Linked DNA regions of Hydrogenophaga sp. SL48. The protein of the gene in region 2 interacts with the protein of the main gene of each other region in a pairwise test. Links are inferred from orthologs where the notes say so. Each region holds a gene or a part of one and is shown on either strand. Other genes may lie near its edges.

Evidence for each region.
Region 1: the proteins of IM738_RS13875 (region 2) and hypB interact in binary tests that used the Escherichia coli proteins (3 or more experiments, as listed by UniProt). The link is inferred for Hydrogenophaga sp. SL48 from one-to-one orthologs.

The regions. Positions count from the first base shown.
Region 1 is NZ_CP063400.1:4,728,876-4,735,511, reverse strand. What follows is about bases 197-3,192. They hold hypB (hydrogenase nickel incorporation protein HypB), read right to left. Parts: upstream 2,222-3,192; coding sequence 1,172-2,221; downstream 197-1,171. Other genes in these bases: IM738_RS22445 (hypothetical protein), read right to left, coding at 2,581-3,192; IM738_RS22450 (hydrogenase maturation nickel metallochaperone HypA/HybF), read right to left, coding at 2,241-2,588; IM738_RS22460 (Kae1-like domain-containing protein), read right to left, coding at 197-1,158. Also shown: IM738_RS22465 (HypC/HybG/HupF family hydrogenase formation chaperone), read right to left, coding at 1-16; more of IM738_RS22460, read right to left, coding at 7-196; more of IM738_RS22445, read right to left, coding at 3,193-3,753; [NiFe]-hydrogenase assembly chaperone HybE, read right to left, coding at 3,750-4,334; IM738_RS22435 (rubredoxin), read right to left, coding at 4,336-4,578; IM738_RS22430 (hydrogenase expression/formation protein), read right to left, coding at 4,581-5,462; IM738_RS22425 (hydrogenase), read right to left, coding at 5,489-5,995; IM738_RS22420 (HypC/HybG/HupF family hydrogenase formation chaperone), read right to left, coding at 6,016-6,321; IM738_RS22415 (HyaD/HybD family hydrogenase maturation endopeptidase), read right to left, coding at 6,325-6,636. UniProt on the Escherichia coli protein: Involved in the maturation of [NiFe] hydrogenases. Required for nickel insertion into the metal center of the hydrogenase. Exhibits a low intrinsic GTPase activity, which is essential for nickel insertion.
Region 2 is NZ_CP063400.1:2,930,933-2,941,278, reverse strand. Bases 4,244-6,989 are described here. They hold IM738_RS13875 (FKBP-type peptidyl-prolyl cis-trans isomerase), read right to left. Parts: upstream 5,982-6,989; coding sequence 5,505-5,981; downstream 4,244-5,504. Other genes in these bases: yjgA (ribosome biogenesis factor YjgA), read right to left, coding at 6,694-6,989; mog (molybdopterin adenylyltransferase), read right to left, coding at 6,106-6,690; IM738_RS13880 (chorismate-binding protein), read right to left, coding at 4,244-5,478. In the rest of the region: IM738_RS13900 (PAS domain-containing protein), read left to right, coding at 1-833; IM738_RS13895 (inositol monophosphatase family protein), read right to left, coding at 942-1,868; IM738_RS13890 (RNA methyltransferase), read left to right, coding at 2,101-2,853; cysE (serine O-acetyltransferase), read left to right, coding at 2,885-3,655; more of IM738_RS13880, read right to left, coding at 3,637-4,243; more of yjgA, read right to left, coding at 6,990-7,353; metalloprotease PmbA, read left to right, coding at 7,427-8,854; IM738_RS13855 (DMT family transporter), read left to right, coding at 8,992-9,879; IM738_RS13850 (ABC transporter substrate-binding protein), read right to left, coding at 9,908-10,346. UniProt on the Escherichia coli protein: Folding helper with both chaperone and peptidyl-prolyl cis-trans isomerase (PPIase) activities. Chaperone activity prevents aggregation of unfolded or partially folded proteins and promotes their correct folding.

The DNA.
Region 1 (6,636 bases), 1.8 Mb from region 2 along the record:
GAATGGCTAGACACATGGTTCGGTCTCTTTCGTGGGTTGTTCTTGTGAAGTGATCGCGGCCAGCTGCCGGGCCGCGACCCAGGCCTGGCCGAGCGCGAGGCCGGCGTCGCCGCAGCCTTTGTCGAGTGGCCGGTGCACACGCAGGTGCGCCACCTGCAGACGCTCGGTGATCCGCTCGCGCAGGATGCGGTTGAAGAAGCAGCCGCCGCCGAGGCACACGTCGCGGCTGCCGCGTTCTTGGGCGGCACGGACAGCCCACTCGGCCAGCGCATCGGCCAGCGCGAGGTGGAAGCCCGCGGCCGCAGCGTCCACGCCATCGGGGCCGGCGTCGAACAGCGCGAGCATGAGGCCGCGCAGGTCGAGGCGGTTCTGGGCGTCGATGACCGCGCCGGGCAGCGGCGCGGTGTGGGGGTGTTGGGCGAGCCAGCGCGCGGCGGCGGCTTCGAGTGCGATGGCGGCCTGGGCCTCGTCGGTCTGGCGCACGCTCAGGCCCAACGCACCGGCCGCCGCGTCGAACCAGCGGCCGGTGCTGCTGGTGACGGGGCAGTTCAGGTTTTTGGCCAACATCTGCTGCACGACTGACGCCACGGCCTCACCGACTTGCGGCGCGAAACGGGTGGTGATTTCATCGCCTCTGCCGAGCGCGTGCAAGGCGCTCGCCGCCATGCGCCAGGGCTCGCGCGCGGCGCGGTCGCCGCCGGGCAAGGCGAGGGGCGTGAAGTGGCCCAGGCGCTGCCAGTTCGCGCCGTCCACCCAGAGCAGTTCACCACCCCAGGCTTGGCCGTCTGTGCCCAGGCCCACACCATCGAGCGCGAGGCCAATGACGGGGCCTTCGATGCGGTGTTCGGCCACCACGGCCGCGATGTGTGCGTGGTGGTGCTGCACGCCGATGGCGGGCACGCCGAGCGTGGCGGCGAGCTGCACCGCGAGCTGGGTGCTGAAGAAGTCCGGGTGCAGGTCGTGCGCCACCGCCGCGATGGGCGCGCCGTGTTCAGCCAGCAGGGCCTGCACCGAAGCTTCGAGTGCGGCGCAGGCCGCCGGGTCGCTGAGGTCTCCGTGCACCGCCGACCAGACCGGCGGGCCATCCACCAGCAGGCAGGCGGCGTTTTTCAGCCAGGCGCCGCAGGCGAGCACGGTGGGCAAAGCAGCGCGGTTCATCGTTGGCCCAGAGTCAATGCGTGGCGTCTGCAGACAAGGCTGCGCGGGCTTGCGCCAGCTCGGCTTCGAGCTGTGCCACACGATCACGCAACGCAGCTTCAGACGCCGAAGGCGCAGGTTCTTCGTGGTGGTGATGGCCTTGGCCCATGGCGTGGTCGAGCCAGTGCAACCAGGCGTCCATGCCTTCGCCCGTGGTGGCCGAGAGCTGAATGATTTCAATTGTCGGGTTCACACGCCGGGCAAGCTCGATGCAGCGCGCCACGTCGAACTTCACGTGCGGCAGCAGGTCGGTCTTGTTGAGCACCATGAGCGATGCCGCAGCGAACATGTCGGGGTACTTGAGCGGCTTGTCTTCGCCCTCGGTCACCGAGAGGATGGCGACCTTGGCGGCCTCGCCCAGGTCCCACACGGCGGGGCAGACGAGGTTGCCTACGTTTTCGATGAACAGCAGGCTGTGCGCACCGTCATGGTGGTGGTGACCATGCCCGTGATCGTGGTGGTCGTGGTCATGGCTGTGATGGCTGTGATGGCTGTGATGGCTGTGATGGCTGTGATGGCCGTGATCGTCGTGGCTGTGCAGCTGCGCAAAGGCCTCGCTCACCATGGGCGCGTCGAGGTGGCAGCCCTTGCCGGTGTTGACCTGGATCGCGGGCGCGCCGGTGGCGCGGATGCGGTCGGCGTCGAAGCTGGTTTGCTGATCGCCTTCGATCACCGCGACGTGCAGGCCGGGCGCGTGCTTTTTCAACGCTTCGATGGTCGCGCACAGCAGCGTGGTCTTGCCCGAGCCCGGGCTGGACACGAGGTTGAGCGCGGTCACGCCGTGCGCTTCGAAGTGCGCACGGTTCTGCTGGGCCACGCGGTTGTTGGCGCCGAGGATGTCGGTCTCCAGCTTGATGGCGCGGGCCTGGCTCATGCCGGGCACCGACACGCGGGCCGCGCCGGCACCGAAGTGCAGGTCGCCGTTGCCAGGGTTCACCTGCACCACGCCGGCCTCGCCCGCGTGGGTCTGGATATGCCGGGCATGGCCCGGGCTGTTGTCACTGCATCCACACACAACACACATGGTCTGTCTCCTGGTTCATTCAATCATCACTGACTTGCATGTCAATCACACGCAATTCCATGCCGCCCGTGGGTTGCAGCTGGTAGCTGCCGCAACCCGGGCAGGCGTCGCCGCGCTGGTGGATGGCCACGGTCTGGGCGCAGCCCATGCACCAGGCCTGGCCGGGCGGTTCTTCAATATCGATCACAGCGCCCTCCAGCACGGTGCCGGGCGCCAGGCTCTCCAGCGCAAAACGCAGGGCGCGCACGTCCACCCCCGCGAGCTGGCCGGCTTCGAGCCGCAGCGACAGCAGGCGCGAAAACCCTTCGCTCACCGCCGTGTCTTCGACCAGCTGCAACACGCCGCCGGCGAGGCTGGCTTCATGCATGGTGTGCCTCCTTCGAGGTGGGTACACCGTGCGCCACGTCAAACGGCACGCAGGGGTCGAACGCGGCCATGAGCAGGCGCACGCGGCGCTCCACGGTCGCGGCGGGTTCGGTGGCGTTCAACCCGGCGATGTGTTGGGCCACCACACCCTGCGGGTGGAAGTTCCATTCGGTCGGTGCGAGCACACGGCAATCGGCCGCGCGCGCGCCGCCATCTGCGCGGTCGATCTCCACCTGGTGCACCAGCAGGCCACGCGCCATCTCCACCCAGGCCATGCCCTGGTGCGGCCCGGTGTTCAGCGACCCGAAGGACAGCCAGGCCGCGCCGCCCTGCCCTGGCGCATCGGGCTTGCAGAGGCGGATCAGTTCGGCGATGCGGCTGCCCAGCAGCGCCCAGGGCGTGAGCGGCAGGCCGCCGGGCAGGTCGTTCAGGCGCGTCCAGTGGCCGGTGTGGGCCGGGGCGCCGTGCCACAGGGGGAGCAGCGCGAAGCCGGGCGTGAGTGCCAGCGCAGCGGACAAACTGCGTTGGCCCACAAGGTCTGCGTGGGCACGCAAGGCCGTGGCCGGGTCCAGCAGGGCCGCCGTGTCGGCCTCGCGCGCGACGCGCAGCAGCGTGGGCAGCCAGCCGGTGTGGCGGTGGCTCCAGTCGAGCAGCCAGTCGGCACCGCAGGCCTGCCAGGCACGTTGCCAGGTGGTGGCCGGCATCTGCAGCAGCTGATCCTCCAGCCAGGCGAGCGTGGCGGGCCAGGGGTCGGCTGCGGCGGTGGGCGCGAGCAGCGGACAGGCCTGCAGGGCGGCCTGCGCCAGGGTGGCCCACGACCCCTGCGCGTCGGTGGCCAGCAGGCGCGGCCAGTCCAGGCCGATGCGGCGGATGTGTTCCTGCGCGGTCTCGGTGCGCAGGCGCTGCGCCACCTGCGAGGGCGCGGGCAGCAGGCCGGGCGCGGCGGCCTCGATGGCGAGCTGCGAACACAGGCGGTGCGCGTGGCTGCAGAGGTTGAACAGGCTGGCCGTCAGGCCGGGCAAGGCGCTCGCGGCCTGCCCGCGTGCGAGCCTTGGAGCCCAGTCCTGGCGGCTGCTCTGCAAGGCCAGCGGCAGCGGCGCGCCCGGCGCCACGCGCAGGCGGCCGGCCAGCGCGGACAGATCGTTCACCGGGGTGACCAAGCTCATGCGGATGCTCCCGCGTCCGGGCGGCGGGCCATGAAAAATCCGCGGCGCGGCGGCAGCGGCTCGGCCGCCACGGGCGGCACCGCGTCGGGTTCGGGCTGGGGACGGACCAGCGCCAGCGAAGCCTGCGCGGTCTCGCGCGCCAGGTCCTGGCCGGTGAAACCGTTCATGGGGGAGAACAGCGCACAGGTCTCGTGGTAGCCGATGGCGGGATCGTGTGCGCCGATGAAATCAAAGCGTTCGCTGCCGAAGTTCCGCACGAACTTGCAGCCCACGCGGTGGCCGTGGGGGAGGTTCATCGAAGGCAGGCGCAGCAGGCTCATGAACCAGGGCGTGATGAGCACCCCTTCGGCCACGGGCTCGGCGCCCTCTTCTCCTTCGGCCCACTCGAAGCCGACCGCCTCCACGCACAGGGCCGGGTTCAGCAAAGGGATGCCCACCATGCGCTCGGTCTGCACGTGGCGGTAGAAGTCCACCAGGGTCTGCACGCGCATGTCCAGCACACACCGCAGCGCCGGCTCTGCCGGGCTGCTGGTGAGGTCCCCCTGCAAGGGGGAAGACGCGGAGCGGCGCAGGGAGTTCATCTCAATCCTCCAGCATCAGGAACTGCTCGGCATCGCCATCGCAGTTCGGGCAGCGCCAGTGCGGCGGCAAGTCGGCGAACGGTGTGCCGGGGGCGATCTGCCATTGCGGGTCGCCGAGCGCCGGGTCGTAGACCCACCAGCAGATCTTGCATTCGAGGCGCGAGCCGGGGCGCAGCACATCGCGGTTGCCCAGGTACGAGCCTTCGAAGCCCTCGAATCCGTTGGAGAGGTCCGCGCCGGCCATGTTCACACCCCTTCGAGGTAGGTCACCACGTCGAGCAGGCGCTCGTGCGAATCGCGCAGGTCTTCGGGAGCGGCCATGGCCACCTCGGGCATGTCCACCACCTCGACCGTGTTGAGGATCACCTTGTCCATCGAGTTGTAGTACACCACGCGCCAGCAGTTGGGCAAGCGCGTGTTGGAGATGCGGCAGTTGCCGTAACCGCGCGAGAGCATGAGCACGCGGCCGGTGCCCAGGTGGTGGTCGAGAAAGCCGATGTCTTCGGGCGTGACCGGCAGCAGCGTGAGGTTGACCACGTGCGAGACCTGGCCGGGTTTCCATCCCGCGACCTGGTCGCGGATCTCTTCCACCAGCAGGGGCGCGTTCTGCACGTTGGGCGGCAGCGGGCCGGCCCACTGCGGCATGCTGCCCTGGGGCCACACATCGTCGACCGCGATGGCGCGCAGCAGCGCGGGCACCGGGCCGACCTCGATCACGTCGTCGATCAGCATGCGTTCGCCGTCCACCGTGCGGAAGGTGATGAGGCGCCACACGCCCGCGAGCACCGCCTCCTGGATGCGCACTTCGAGCGCGCCGTCTTCTTCGCGCACCAGGGCGCTGGCCTCGCCCTCGCCCATGATCTGGTTGACCAGCCGCAGGTCGGCCGCGGGCAACGCGGTCAGCGACACCTGGCCGCCCGGGCCGCGCTCGGCCGTGCGGTCGAGCAGCGCCAGCACCTGGTCCAGCACCGCGCGGGCCGCGTCGCGACCGGCCAGCTCTTCGGGCTCGGGCAACACCGGCGGGCGGTAGGTGTCCATGTCCTTGGGCATGGGCAGGTAGTCCAGCGACTCGTCTTCGGACTGGGTGCCCGGGCCGAGGGCGACGAGCGGAATGGGGAAGTCTTTCATGGGGTGTCCTTGGTGGTCTGTGGGGTTCAGTGGCAGCTGCTGTCGCTGCTGGCGCCAGCGCCGCCCTGGCTCACCACCGGGATGCCGATGGTGGGCGGGCGCGAGGGCGGCATGGTGAGCGCGGCGGCCACGCCGTTCAGGTACACGTCCCAGTCCTGCATGCCGGCGATGGCGGTGACGTACTGGCCGTCGCGAAAGAACAGCAGCGTGGGCCAGCGTTGCGAGCCGTAGCGGCGCGCCACCGCGTCCTCGTTGTCGCGCGGCACCACGGCGATCTGGAAGCGGTTGGGGAAGCTCTTCATCAGCTCGGGCAACACCGCCGCCACGTCCTGGCCTTCGGGGAAACGCACCGGGTCGCCGGCGAGCAGCACGACGCGGTCACCGCCGCCCGCGCTCCAGGCGGCCACGGTGGTCTCTTCGACCCAGGCGGCACCGAAGTCGCGCGCCAGACGCATCACCAGCGGGGGCGCGGGGTTGGTGTCGGGCACGGGCAGCGCAAAGGCACGGCTGGGGGTTTCTGTGGCAGTGTTCATGGGGTCTCCTGAGTGAAGTTTTAAAGCTGACCGGAGAGCTGTTTCAGCTGTTCGGCCGTCATCTGGGAAGGCAGGGTGAAGCCCGCGTCGCCGCTGGCATCGAAGCCCTGCATGGCGCCGAGCACGAGGTCCAGCGCGGTGTTGACTTCAGCGGCGCGGGTGGCGTCGATGCGTTCGCGCGCGTCGCCCAGGAACACCAGCAACCAGTCGCCGGGCTCCAGCGGACCGACCAGCGCCGTGGTGACACGGCGGCGCTCGCCGCGGCCTTCGCACCAGGCGTGGCCGGGCTCGGTGGTGGTGACCTGCATGGGCAAACCGATGCACATGGCTCAGGCTTCCTTGGGCATGAAGCGGTCGTCGCCGATCCGGCAGGCCGCGTCGGATGCGGGCCGTTGGGTTTCGTAGGCGGCCAGCGCGAGTTCGTCCAGGGTCACGGCCTCGCGTTCGCCCAGCGGCGTGCGGCGCGGTGCGGGCTCACCGCCCCAGCGCGCGATCTGGTCCACGCCCAGGGCCAGCGCCTCTTCCATCGCGGCCTTCACCACCGGGCGCAGGCTGCCGCCGTAGTCCTCCAGCTCCTGCGGCTGGCAGCCGATCAGCAACACGTTCGTCGGGTACTTGCCGGTGAGCTGCGCGAGCGACAG
Region 2 (10,346 bases):
TCAACGACCGCGGTCGTGTGCACCGGCGTGGCACCAACGGCGAGGTGCTGTACATGTCGGGCACCCATCTGGACATCAACGAACGCGTGGCGGCCCAGGAACAGGTGCGGGCCCTCAATGCCAGCCTGGAGCGGCGCGTCGCCGAACGCACCGCCGAGCTGGAGCGCTCCATGAAGGACATGGAAGCCATCTCGTATTCGATCGCCCACGACCTGCGAGCACCGCTGCGCTCGGTGAACGGCTTTGCCGCGCTGGTGGCCGAGATGGACGGTGACCGCCTGAGCCCCGAGGGCCGGCAGATGTTCGAGCGCATCACCCACTCGTCGCGCAACATGGGTCAGATGATTTCAGACATGCTCGAGCTGCTGCGCGTGGTGCGCGTGGAGATCGGTGCGGTGCCGGTGGACATGAACGCCCTGGCACGTTCGGTGACGGAAGCCCTCGCGCCGGCCGTTCCGCACGCACAGATCCGTGCGCTGCCCCTGCCCGCGGTGCTCGGAGACGCGGCGCTGCTGCGGCAGGTGCTGGTCAACCTGGTGGACAACGCGCTCAAGTACTCCCGTCACCGCGCCGACCCCTGTCTGGAGCTGGGCTTCGATGCCGAGCGTTCGGCGTTTTACCTGCGCGACAACGGCATGGGCTTCAACATGGCCCATGCCAACAAGCTGTTTGGCCTGTTCCAGCGCCTGCACACGGGCGCGGACGCGCCCGGCGGCACGGGCGTGGGGCTGGCGATCGTGGCGCGCTCCCTGGAGCGCCACGGCGGGCGCATCTGGGCCGAATCCACCACGGGGCAGGGCGCCACTTTCTGGTGGACGCTGCCCCTGGCCTGAAGTGAAGCACCCCCGCCGCGCTGGGCGCACCCCCCTCAAAGGGGTGGCACTGGCCGACCGGCAAAGCCGCCCCGGCGGTGCGCTGGGGGACAACGTTCGGTAGAAGGCTCAGAACGGCGCGGTGGACTCCGAGGGGGGCGTGTCGTCGGCGGGCTTGTCGTCGCCGGCGGCATCGGGCTGGGCCGCCGCCGAGGACTGGCGCAGCGAGGCCTTTTCGCCGGCGCTGGCGAACTTGCTGTACTTGCCGGTGATGCCCACCAGCTGGCCGTAGATCTTGGGGTTGGCGGCCAGGCATTCCTTTTGTTCCAGGAAGTTGGCTTCGCCGGTGAAGTTGCCCACCAGACCGCCGGCCTCGGTCACCAGCAGCGCGCCTGCGGCCACGTCCCAGGGCGAGAGACCCATTTCAAAGAAGCCGTCGGTGAAGCCTGCGGCCACATAGGCCAGGTCGAGCGCGGCCGAGCCCGGGCGGCGCACGCCGGCGCACTTGGGCATCACGTCGCCCAGCATCTGCATGTAGGTCTGGAAGGCGTCGCCCGGACGGAAGGGGAAACCGGTGGAGATCAGGCAGTCGCGCATGGCGATGCGTTTGGCCACGCGGATGCGGCGGTCGTTCATGTAGGCGCCGCGACCGCGCGTGGCGCAGAAGAGGTCGTTGCGGCTCGGGTCGTACACCACGGCCTGCTCCAGCTTGTTGCCCACCATGAGCGCGATGCTCACACAGTAGACCGGGAAGCCGTGGATGAAGTTGGTGGTGCCGTCCAGCGGGTCGATGATCCAGACATGGTCTGCGCCACCGTGTTTGCCCGGGCGCTTGCCCGATTCTTCGGCCCAGATGGCGTGGTCGGGGTAGGCGGTGAGCAGGGTGTCGATGATCGCTGCCTCGGCCGCGTGGTCGACTTCGGTGACGAAGTCGTTGGTCTGCTTGGCAGAGACCCGGACCGACTCCACGTCCAGCGCGGCGCGGTTGATGATGGTACCGGCGGTACGGGCGGCCTTGATGGCCACGTTGAGCATGGGGTGGAGTGTGGACGACATAAGTTGTGAGCCTTTGCGCCGCAGCGGGGCTGCGAGCGTGACAGTGGAAGAGCGGGAAGGCTGGACCCCAGGCGATGCGGGGCGGCGACAATCGGGGATTTTACCGTTTCAACACACCAAACACCTCACCGGAGCAAGTGCCCCACCCAGCACACACCGCAGAGCTGGCTTTGCCAGGCTGCTGGTGTGGCCCCCCTGGGGGGTGACGCGAAGCGGCGCGGGGGGATTCCAAATGAAGACGAGATTCATCCTGATCCAGACCAGCCACGCCGGCAACGTGGGCGGTACCGCGCGCGCCATGAAGGTGATGGGCTTTGACGACCTGGTGCTGGTGGCGCCGCGCTGGGCCAACGTGTTGCGGCGCGAAGAAACCATCCAGCGCGCCAGCGGCGCCAACGACGTGCTGGACAAGGCGCGCATCGTGGACACGCTGGACGAGGCGCTTGACGGCATCGAACACCTGTGCGCCACGGCCATGACGCCACGCGACTTCGGCCCGCCCACGCGGCAACCGCGCGAGCACTTTGCTGCGCTGCTGGGCACACCCGAAACGCCTGCGCCCACCCGCCCCGGTGGCGTGGCCTTCCTGTTCGGCTCCGAGCGCTTCGGCATGCGCAACGAAGACGTGTACCGCTGCCACAGCTGCCTCTCCATCCCCACCGATCCATCGTTCGGTTCGCTCAACCTGGCCGCCGCCGTGCAGCTGATCGCCTACGACTGGCGCCAGGCGCTGGGGGGCTACGCCTTGCCGCCCGCCAGCACACCCGAGCGCCCGCTGGCCGATGCGAAAGCGCTGGCCGGCATGCTGCAGCACCTGGAGCAGGCGCTGGTGGCGGTGGACTTTCTCGACCCGGAGGCGCCCAAGAAACTCATGCCGCGCCTGAACCAGCTGTTCAACCGTGCCGCACCGACCGAAGAAGAAATCCACATCCTGCGTGGTGTCGCCAAGGCCATGCTGCAAACCGCCGCGCAGGCGAAGCGATAGACTGACTGCCCGATTCCAACAACAAGACCCCATGTTCGCCCGCATCCGTTCCGACATCCAGTGCGTCCTCGATCGCGACCCCGCGGCCCGCAGCACCTGGGAGGTCATCACCTGCTACCCGGGCCTGCACGCCGTCTGGCTGCACCGCCCGGCGCACTGGTGCTGGACGAACGGCCTCAAGTGGCCGGGGCGGTTCATCTCGCACGTCGCGCGCTGGCTGACCGGCATCGAAATCCACCCCGGTGCCAAGGTGGGCGACCGCGTGTTCTTCGATCACGCCATGGGCGTGGTGGTGGGCGAGACGGCCGAAATCGGCGACGGCTGCACGATCTACCAGGGCGTCACGCTGGGCGGCACCTCGCTCTACAAAGGCACCAAACGCCACCCCACGCTGGGCAAGAACGTGGTGGTGAGCGCGGGTGCCAAGGTGCTGGGGGGCTTCGTGGTGGGCGACGGCGCCAAGATCGGCAGCAACGCGGTGGTGATCAAGCCGGTGCCCCCGGGCGCCACGGCGGTGGGCATCCCGGCCCGCATCATCCCGAGCAAGTCTGGCGAGAGCGCCGACGTGACCGAGGCGAACCCGAAGTTCCAGGCCTACGGCATCACGCAGGAAGACGACCCACTGTCGCAGGCCATGCGCGGCCTGATCGACAGCGCTGCCGGCCAGGATCATCAGATCACGCTGCTGTGGCAGGCGGTTGAAACCCTCTCGAAGCAGCAGAAGGGCGACTGCGTGCCGTCGGACGCGGCGCGCAGCGAATGCTTCGAGGCCGAGAAGCTGAATCAGCTGGTGGGCAAGTGACCGCAGTCGGGCAGCGACGCGGCGTTGCCCCGTGGCGCATGCCCGGCGTGCGTCATCTCCGCTGACAGCCATCCCCTCAGGCCGTTGTAGAAGGCCAGGCCCTGAGCTCGTGCGAGATCACCGGTGGTGAGCACCGCTTCGCGCAGGCGTCCTTCGGCCAGCAGCTCGGCCCGGTAGGTGCCTGCCAGCAGCCCGCTGGACAGTGCGGGGGTGAGCCAGACCCCATCCAGCCGGACCGCCACGTTGCCTCGGGTGAATTCGGTGATCTCGCCGCGTTCGTTGAGCAGCAGGTGGTCGAAGACGCCGGGGTCGGTGGGGGCCAGCGCCTCGTAGTGCGCGCGCCGCGTGGTCTTGTACCGGATGAATTCCTTCAGTGCGCCGCTGGTGGGCAGGGGGGCGGGGGCCAGCGCCACGCGCACCGGCTGGGCGGTCTCGGTCATGGGGAAAGCCTGCACATCGATCCCGCCCCGGGCGTCCAGGGTCAGGCGCACGCGCCACAGGCCTTGCGCATGTCCCGCGGCCAGCCGTGCAAGGCGTTCGCGCAACGCCGGCAGATCGCAGGGGTGGCCAAAATGGCGGGCGCTGTCCTGCAGCCGCTGCAGGTGGCGCTCCAGCAGCCAGTAGGTGCCGTCTTCCAGGCGCAGTGTTTCCAACAGGCTGAAGGGTTCGCTGACCCGGTGAAGCAGGTGGCTCTTGGTCATCAGTTCTTCCCATTCGGCCGCCGGATCGGCGCAGACGGTCAACCCGCTGCCCACGCCGTACCGGGCCTGCCATTCGGTGGTGGTGTCTGTGCGCTGCAGGGTCAGGGTGCGGATCGGCACATTGAAGCTGGCGTGCCCGCCCGGACGGACCACGCCCAGCGCGCCGCAATAGAGGCCCCGGGCGCCCGACTCCAGGCGCTGAATCCAGCGCATGGCCTGCCGCTTGGGGGCGCCGGTGATGCTGCCGCAAGGGAAGAGGGCGCGGAACACCTCGGTGAGCGTGGTGCCCGCGCGGGCCTGGGCCGAGAGGCTGGAGGTCATTTGCCAGACCGAGGGCCAGGCCTCGGCCTCCATCAACCGGTCCACTCGCACGGTGCCCGGCCGCGCGATGCGGTTCAGGTCGTTGCGCAGCAGGTCCACGATCATGACGTTTTCGGCACGCTCCTTGGCGCTGGCCAGCAGGCGCTCGCGGGCAGCGGCGTCCAGGGCCGGGTCGGCCTCCCGGCCGGCGGTGCCTTTCATCGGGCGGCATTGCAAGCGGCCACCCAGCGGATCGGGTTGCCAGTCGAAGAACAGCTCGGGCGAAGCGCTCAGCACGTGGCGCTGCCCGCCGTCCAGCCACAGCAGGTAGCCCTCGGGTTGGCGCTCACGCAGCGCGCGCATCCAGGCCGATGGCTCGCCGGTGAGCGTGCCCGTCAGGGCCGTGGTCAGGTTGATCTGGTAGGCCTCGCCCGCGGCCATGGCCTGCTGCGCCCGTTCCACCTGCTTCAGGTAGTGGGCGCGGGACTCGGGTAGGGTCCAGTGCGCGGTCCCCCGTGTTTCTGACAAGGGGGTGGGGCTGGCCAGCGGGGCCTCGTACACCCCGAACCACACCAGGGGCCAACCTGGGTCGGGCGCGTGCGCGGGCAGCGCGGTGTCGAAGGCCGGCGCGGCCTCGTAGGACAGGCCGCCGATGCACCAGCGGCCCGCCTCCGCCTGGGCCTGAACCCGCTCCAGGGCGGGCAGCACCTCGGCCATGGCCCAGGCCTCGATCACCTCGATGGGGTCGCCGAAGCTGGCGCAAAGCCGGCCACCGGGCACCGCCTGAGGGGCGGTGTCGGGGAAATCGATGAGGGCCCGCAAGGTCGAGCGCTACCGTCCGGCGACGTTCAGTGGTGGTGCCCGTGGGCACCGTGCGCGTGGCCGTGGGCCACCTCTTCGGCCGACGCCGGCTGCACGTCCACCACCTTGACCGCGAAGTGCAGCGTCTGCCCGGCCAGCGGGTGGTTGCCGTCGAGCAGCACCGTGTCACCCTTGATCTTCATGACCGTGAACACCTGCTGGCGCCCCTGGTCGTCCACCCCTTGCAGCTGGCCACCGACCTTCACGCCGGGCGGGAACTCGCTCTTGGGGATGCTGGTGGCCAGGCTCTCGTCGCGCACGCCAAATGCGTCTTCGGGCGGCAGCGCCAGGGTGGCGGCGAAGCCCTTCTCCTGACCTTCCAGGGCCTTCTCGATGCCCGGCAGCGTGTTGTTGTAGCCGCCGTGCAGGTAAGCGCGCGGCTCCTTGCCGTCCTCCAGCAACTTGCCCCGCGCATCGGTGGCGCGGAAGGTGATGGTGACGATGGTGTCTTTGGTGATTTTCATGAGGAACTCTCGGAGTGAAATGCCTTCTTCGTGGGCACCCGTGGAACCGCCCTTCGACAAGCTCAGGACGGGCCACCAGGTGCGTCCCCCCACCGGGGGGAAGACGCGAAGCGGCGCAGGGGGGCTACTTTTGTTTCGGTCGCCAGGCCTTGCAGACCTGATCGTTGGTTTCGAGGTAAGGCCCTTCGATCAGGTCGATGCAGTAGGGCACGGCCGTGAAGATCCCGTTGACCTTCTGGCTGCCGTCCGGGTTCTTCAGGCCTTCCAGCGTTTCGGCGATCGCCTTGGGCTGCCCCGGCAGGTTGATGATCAGGCTCTGGTCGCGGATCACCGCCACCTGGCGCGAGAGGATGGCGGTGGGCACGAAGGCCAGGCTGATCTGGCGCATCTGTTCGCCAAAACCGGGCATCTCCTTGTGGGCCACGGCCAGCGTGGCCTCGGGCGTCACGTCGCGTTTGGCCGGACCGGTGCCGCCGGTGGTGAGCACCAGCGCGCAGCCGGCGTCCACCAGCTGAATCAGGGTCTCGCTGATCTTCGCCTGCTCGTCGGGGATCAGGCGCGGCTCGAAGGTGATGGGGTTTTTCAGCGCGCGCGTGAGCCAGTCCTGCAGCGCCGGCAGGCCCTTGTCTTCGTAGACACCGCTGCTGGCGCGGTCGCTGATGGAGACGATGCCGATGCGCACCGGCGCGGGGGTGAGGGTATCGGTCACGGCTCAGTCCTCCTGCGGTTCTTCGGCGTCGTCTGCCGATGCGTCGTTGGGCGTGAGCGCGGTGCGCACGATCTGGAAGATCTCGCGGTAGGCCTTGCCGTGGCGCAGGGCCTCGCCCGGGCGCTCCGTCACGGCCTGCGCGTCCTTGCGCGCCTGGCGGATCAGGGCGCGCAGGTGCTGCACGTCGGCGGCCGGGTCCTGTTCCAGCCAGCGCGTGAGCGCGTCGTCGTCGGCGATCAGCTTGTCGCGCCACTGTTCGGCCTGGTGCAGCGCCAGCGTGGCCTGGGCCGAGGGCTTGCGCTGTTCTTCGAGCGCGGCTTCGATGGCGCTGATGACGCCGTCATCCAGCTTGCGCATGAGCTTGCCGATGAACTGCATCTGGCGGCGCCGGCCTTCGAAGTTGGTGATGCGCTTGGCGTCGGCCACGGCATCGATCAGCTTCTCGGACAGGCCATGCGTCTCGATCAGGCGCGTCATGAGACTGGCGTTGAGCGTGAGCAGGTTTTCGCCGAGCAATTGGAGGCGGTCGCTCTCTTTTTTCAGGTCGGTCTTGCTCATGTCGACCGAACCCTTGAGCTCGCGCTTGAGTTCCAGGTCGAGCTCGCTGCCCTCGGCAACGAACTGGCCACGGACGAAGTAGCCTTTGGTGGGTTTGCGGGACATCGGGTTTCTTCAAATGGGCTTGTGCAGGGCCTGCAGCAGCCAGAGGGGGGCGGCAAGTATCATAGCCGTCGACATGAAAAAAGCCCCCAACACCCCGTCCCAAGCCCCTTCCTCCACCGCCAGCCAGCCGCTCGCCGGTTTCCAGTACGCACGCAGCCAGTTCGAGGAGCTGGTGGACCTCGCGCTGGGCCATGCCAAAAAGCTGGGCGCCACCGACGCCGGGGCCGAGGTGTCCGAAGGCGCCGGCCTGAGCGTGTCGGTGCGCAAGGGTGAGCTGGAGAACGTGGAGCGCAACCGCGACAAGTCGCTCGGCGTGACGGTGTACCTGGGGCAGAAGCGCGGCAACGCCTCCACCTCCGATTTTTCACCCGCTGCCGTGCGCCAGACGGTGCAGGCGGCCTACGACATCGCCCGCTTCACCGCCGAAGACCCGGTGGCCGGTCTGCCCGACCCCGAAGACATCGCCGACAGTTACCCCGACCTCGACCTCTTCCACCCCTGGGCGATCGACTCCGAAGAGGCGCTGCGCATCGCGCTGGCCTGCGAGGCCGCGGCCTTCGCCACCAGCAAGAAGATCAGCAACAGCGAAGGCGCGGGCGTGTCGGCCCAGCAGTCGCACTTTTTCACCGCCCACATGCGCGGCGGCGAACGCGGCAAACCCGGCATCTTCAGCGGCGGCTACGCCAGCTCGCGCCACAGCCTGTCGGTGGCGCCGATCGCCGGCAAGGGCGCGAACATGCAGCGCGACCACTGGTACAGCTCGATGCGTTCGCCCGACGACCTCGCCACCCCCGAAGCGGTGGGCCGCTACGCCGCCGAGCGCACGCTCGCGCGCCTGAACGGCCGCAAGATCGCCACCACCGAATGCCCGGTGCTGTTCGAGTCGCCGCTGGCCGCCGGCCTGCTGGGCGCCTACGTGCAGGCCACCAGCGGCGGTGCGCTGTACCGCAAGACCACCTTCCTGAACAACAGCCTCGGCAAGCGGGTGATGGCGAAACACCTCGACATCGTCGAAGACCCCCATGTGATCAACGGCAAGGGCAGCTCGCCGTTTGACGACGAAGGCGTGCGCACCGTCAAACGCAAGGTGCTGAGCGCGGGCAAGGTGCTGGGCTACTTTCTCTCCACCTACTCGGCGCGCAAGCTCGGCATGCGCACCACGGGCAACGCAGGTGGCTCGCACAACCTCACGCTCACCAGCCGCCTGACCCAGCCCGGCGACGACCTCAAGGCCATGCTGCAGAAGCTCGGTCGTGGCCTGTTCGTCACCGAGCTGATGGGGCAGGGCGTGAACTACGTGACCGGCGACTACTCGCGCGGCGCCTCGGGCTACTGGGTGGAAAACGGCGTGATCGCCTACCCGGTGCACGAGATCACCATCGCGGGCAACCTCAAGGACATGTTCCAGGGCATCGAGGCCGTGGGCGCCGACGCCTACAACTACGGCGCCAAGACCGTGGGCTCGATCCTCATCAACAAGATGAAGGTGGCGGGAAGTTGAAAGCCCCCAAGCGTCCCGCGCCTCCCGGGCGCAGGCCGGGGCTCCGCCGCTGCGCGGGTCGCTGCCCCCCGAGGGGGCTGTGCCGCCTTGGGAGCGGCCCGGCGGCGGCCCTGTTCCGTTGATTCGGTTCCTTGGTCATGCGTCCCGAAGCCCTGGCGCTGCTGGCGGCCGCCTGCTGGGCCGTCTCCAGCCTGTTCTCCGCGCCACCCGCCCAGCGCCTGGGCGCGTTCGCGTTCAGCCGCTGGCGCATGGTGTTTGCCTCGCTGATCCTCTGGGGCCTGGCGCTGGCCAGTGGCGGCTGGCGCAGCCTGGACATGGCCACCGTCGCCCTGCTGGGGCTCTCGGGCGTGGTCGGCATCTTCATCGGTGACACGGCGCTGTTCTCCTGCATGAACCGGCTCGGGCCACGGCGCTCGGGCGTGCTGTACGCCACCCACGCGCTGTTCTCCTGTGTGCTGGCCTGGGCCTGGCTGGGCGAGACCGTGTGGGGCTGGGCCTTGCTGGGCAGCGGCCTGCTGGTCGGGGGCGTGATGGTGGCCGTGGCCTGGGGCAAGCGCGGCGATGAAACCCACGCCTGGGAGCAGACGCGCGGGCCGCTGGCCATCGGGGTGGGGCTGGGGCTGCTCTCGGCGCTGTGCCAGTCGCTGGGCACCTTGATGATCAAGCCGCTCATGGTCACCGGCGTCGATCCGGTGGCGGCATCTGCCACGCGCATGAGCCTGGCCCTGGGGGCGCACACGCTGCTGTTCGCGTCGGGTTGGTCGGGTGCGCGGGCGCAAGCGCCTTTGCGGCGGCAGGACGCCTTCCTGATCTTCATGAGTGCGGCCGTGGCCATGGCGCTGGGCATGACCCTGATCCTGATCGCGCTGCGCGACGGTCAGGCCGGCCTGGTGGCCGTCATGTCCTCGGTCACGCCGGTACTGATCCTGCCCTTGCTGTGGCTGGTGTACCGCCGCCGGCCGGCGACGGGCGCGTGGCTCGGCGCCGCGCTGGCCGTGGCGGGCACGGCCTTGATCCTGGGTTGAGCGGTCGCAGCGGCGGAGTGTGGGGGCCCTATTTCTTCCGCTGCACGAACAGGTTGCGTTTCGCGTCCTCCGGGTAGGCGAAGGTCACCGAGCCGCTGCGCACCTTGCCCATCACCAGCATGTTGGGTGTGACGGCGTCCTTGTCGTCCAGGCTGAAAGGCTTGTCGTAGGTCGCGACCACCCCGTAGTACACGCGCGGGATGTTTTCCAGTGCCCCCTTGACGGCCGGGCCAGTGAACTTGCCGTCCCGGATGCCGAACAGCGCGTAGGTCAGCAGGTAGGTGCTGTCGTAGGCCTGGGCGGCCGCCATCGGCACGGCGATCTTTTGCTTGAACTTGCGCGAGTACGCGCTGAGAAAGGCCGCGCGCCGCTCATTGCTGGGTTCGGCGATGAAGGTCTGTGCCATCAGTGCGCCGTCGCCGGCCGCCTTGGCGCCATCAATGAAAAACGGAAACGAGAGGGGCCAG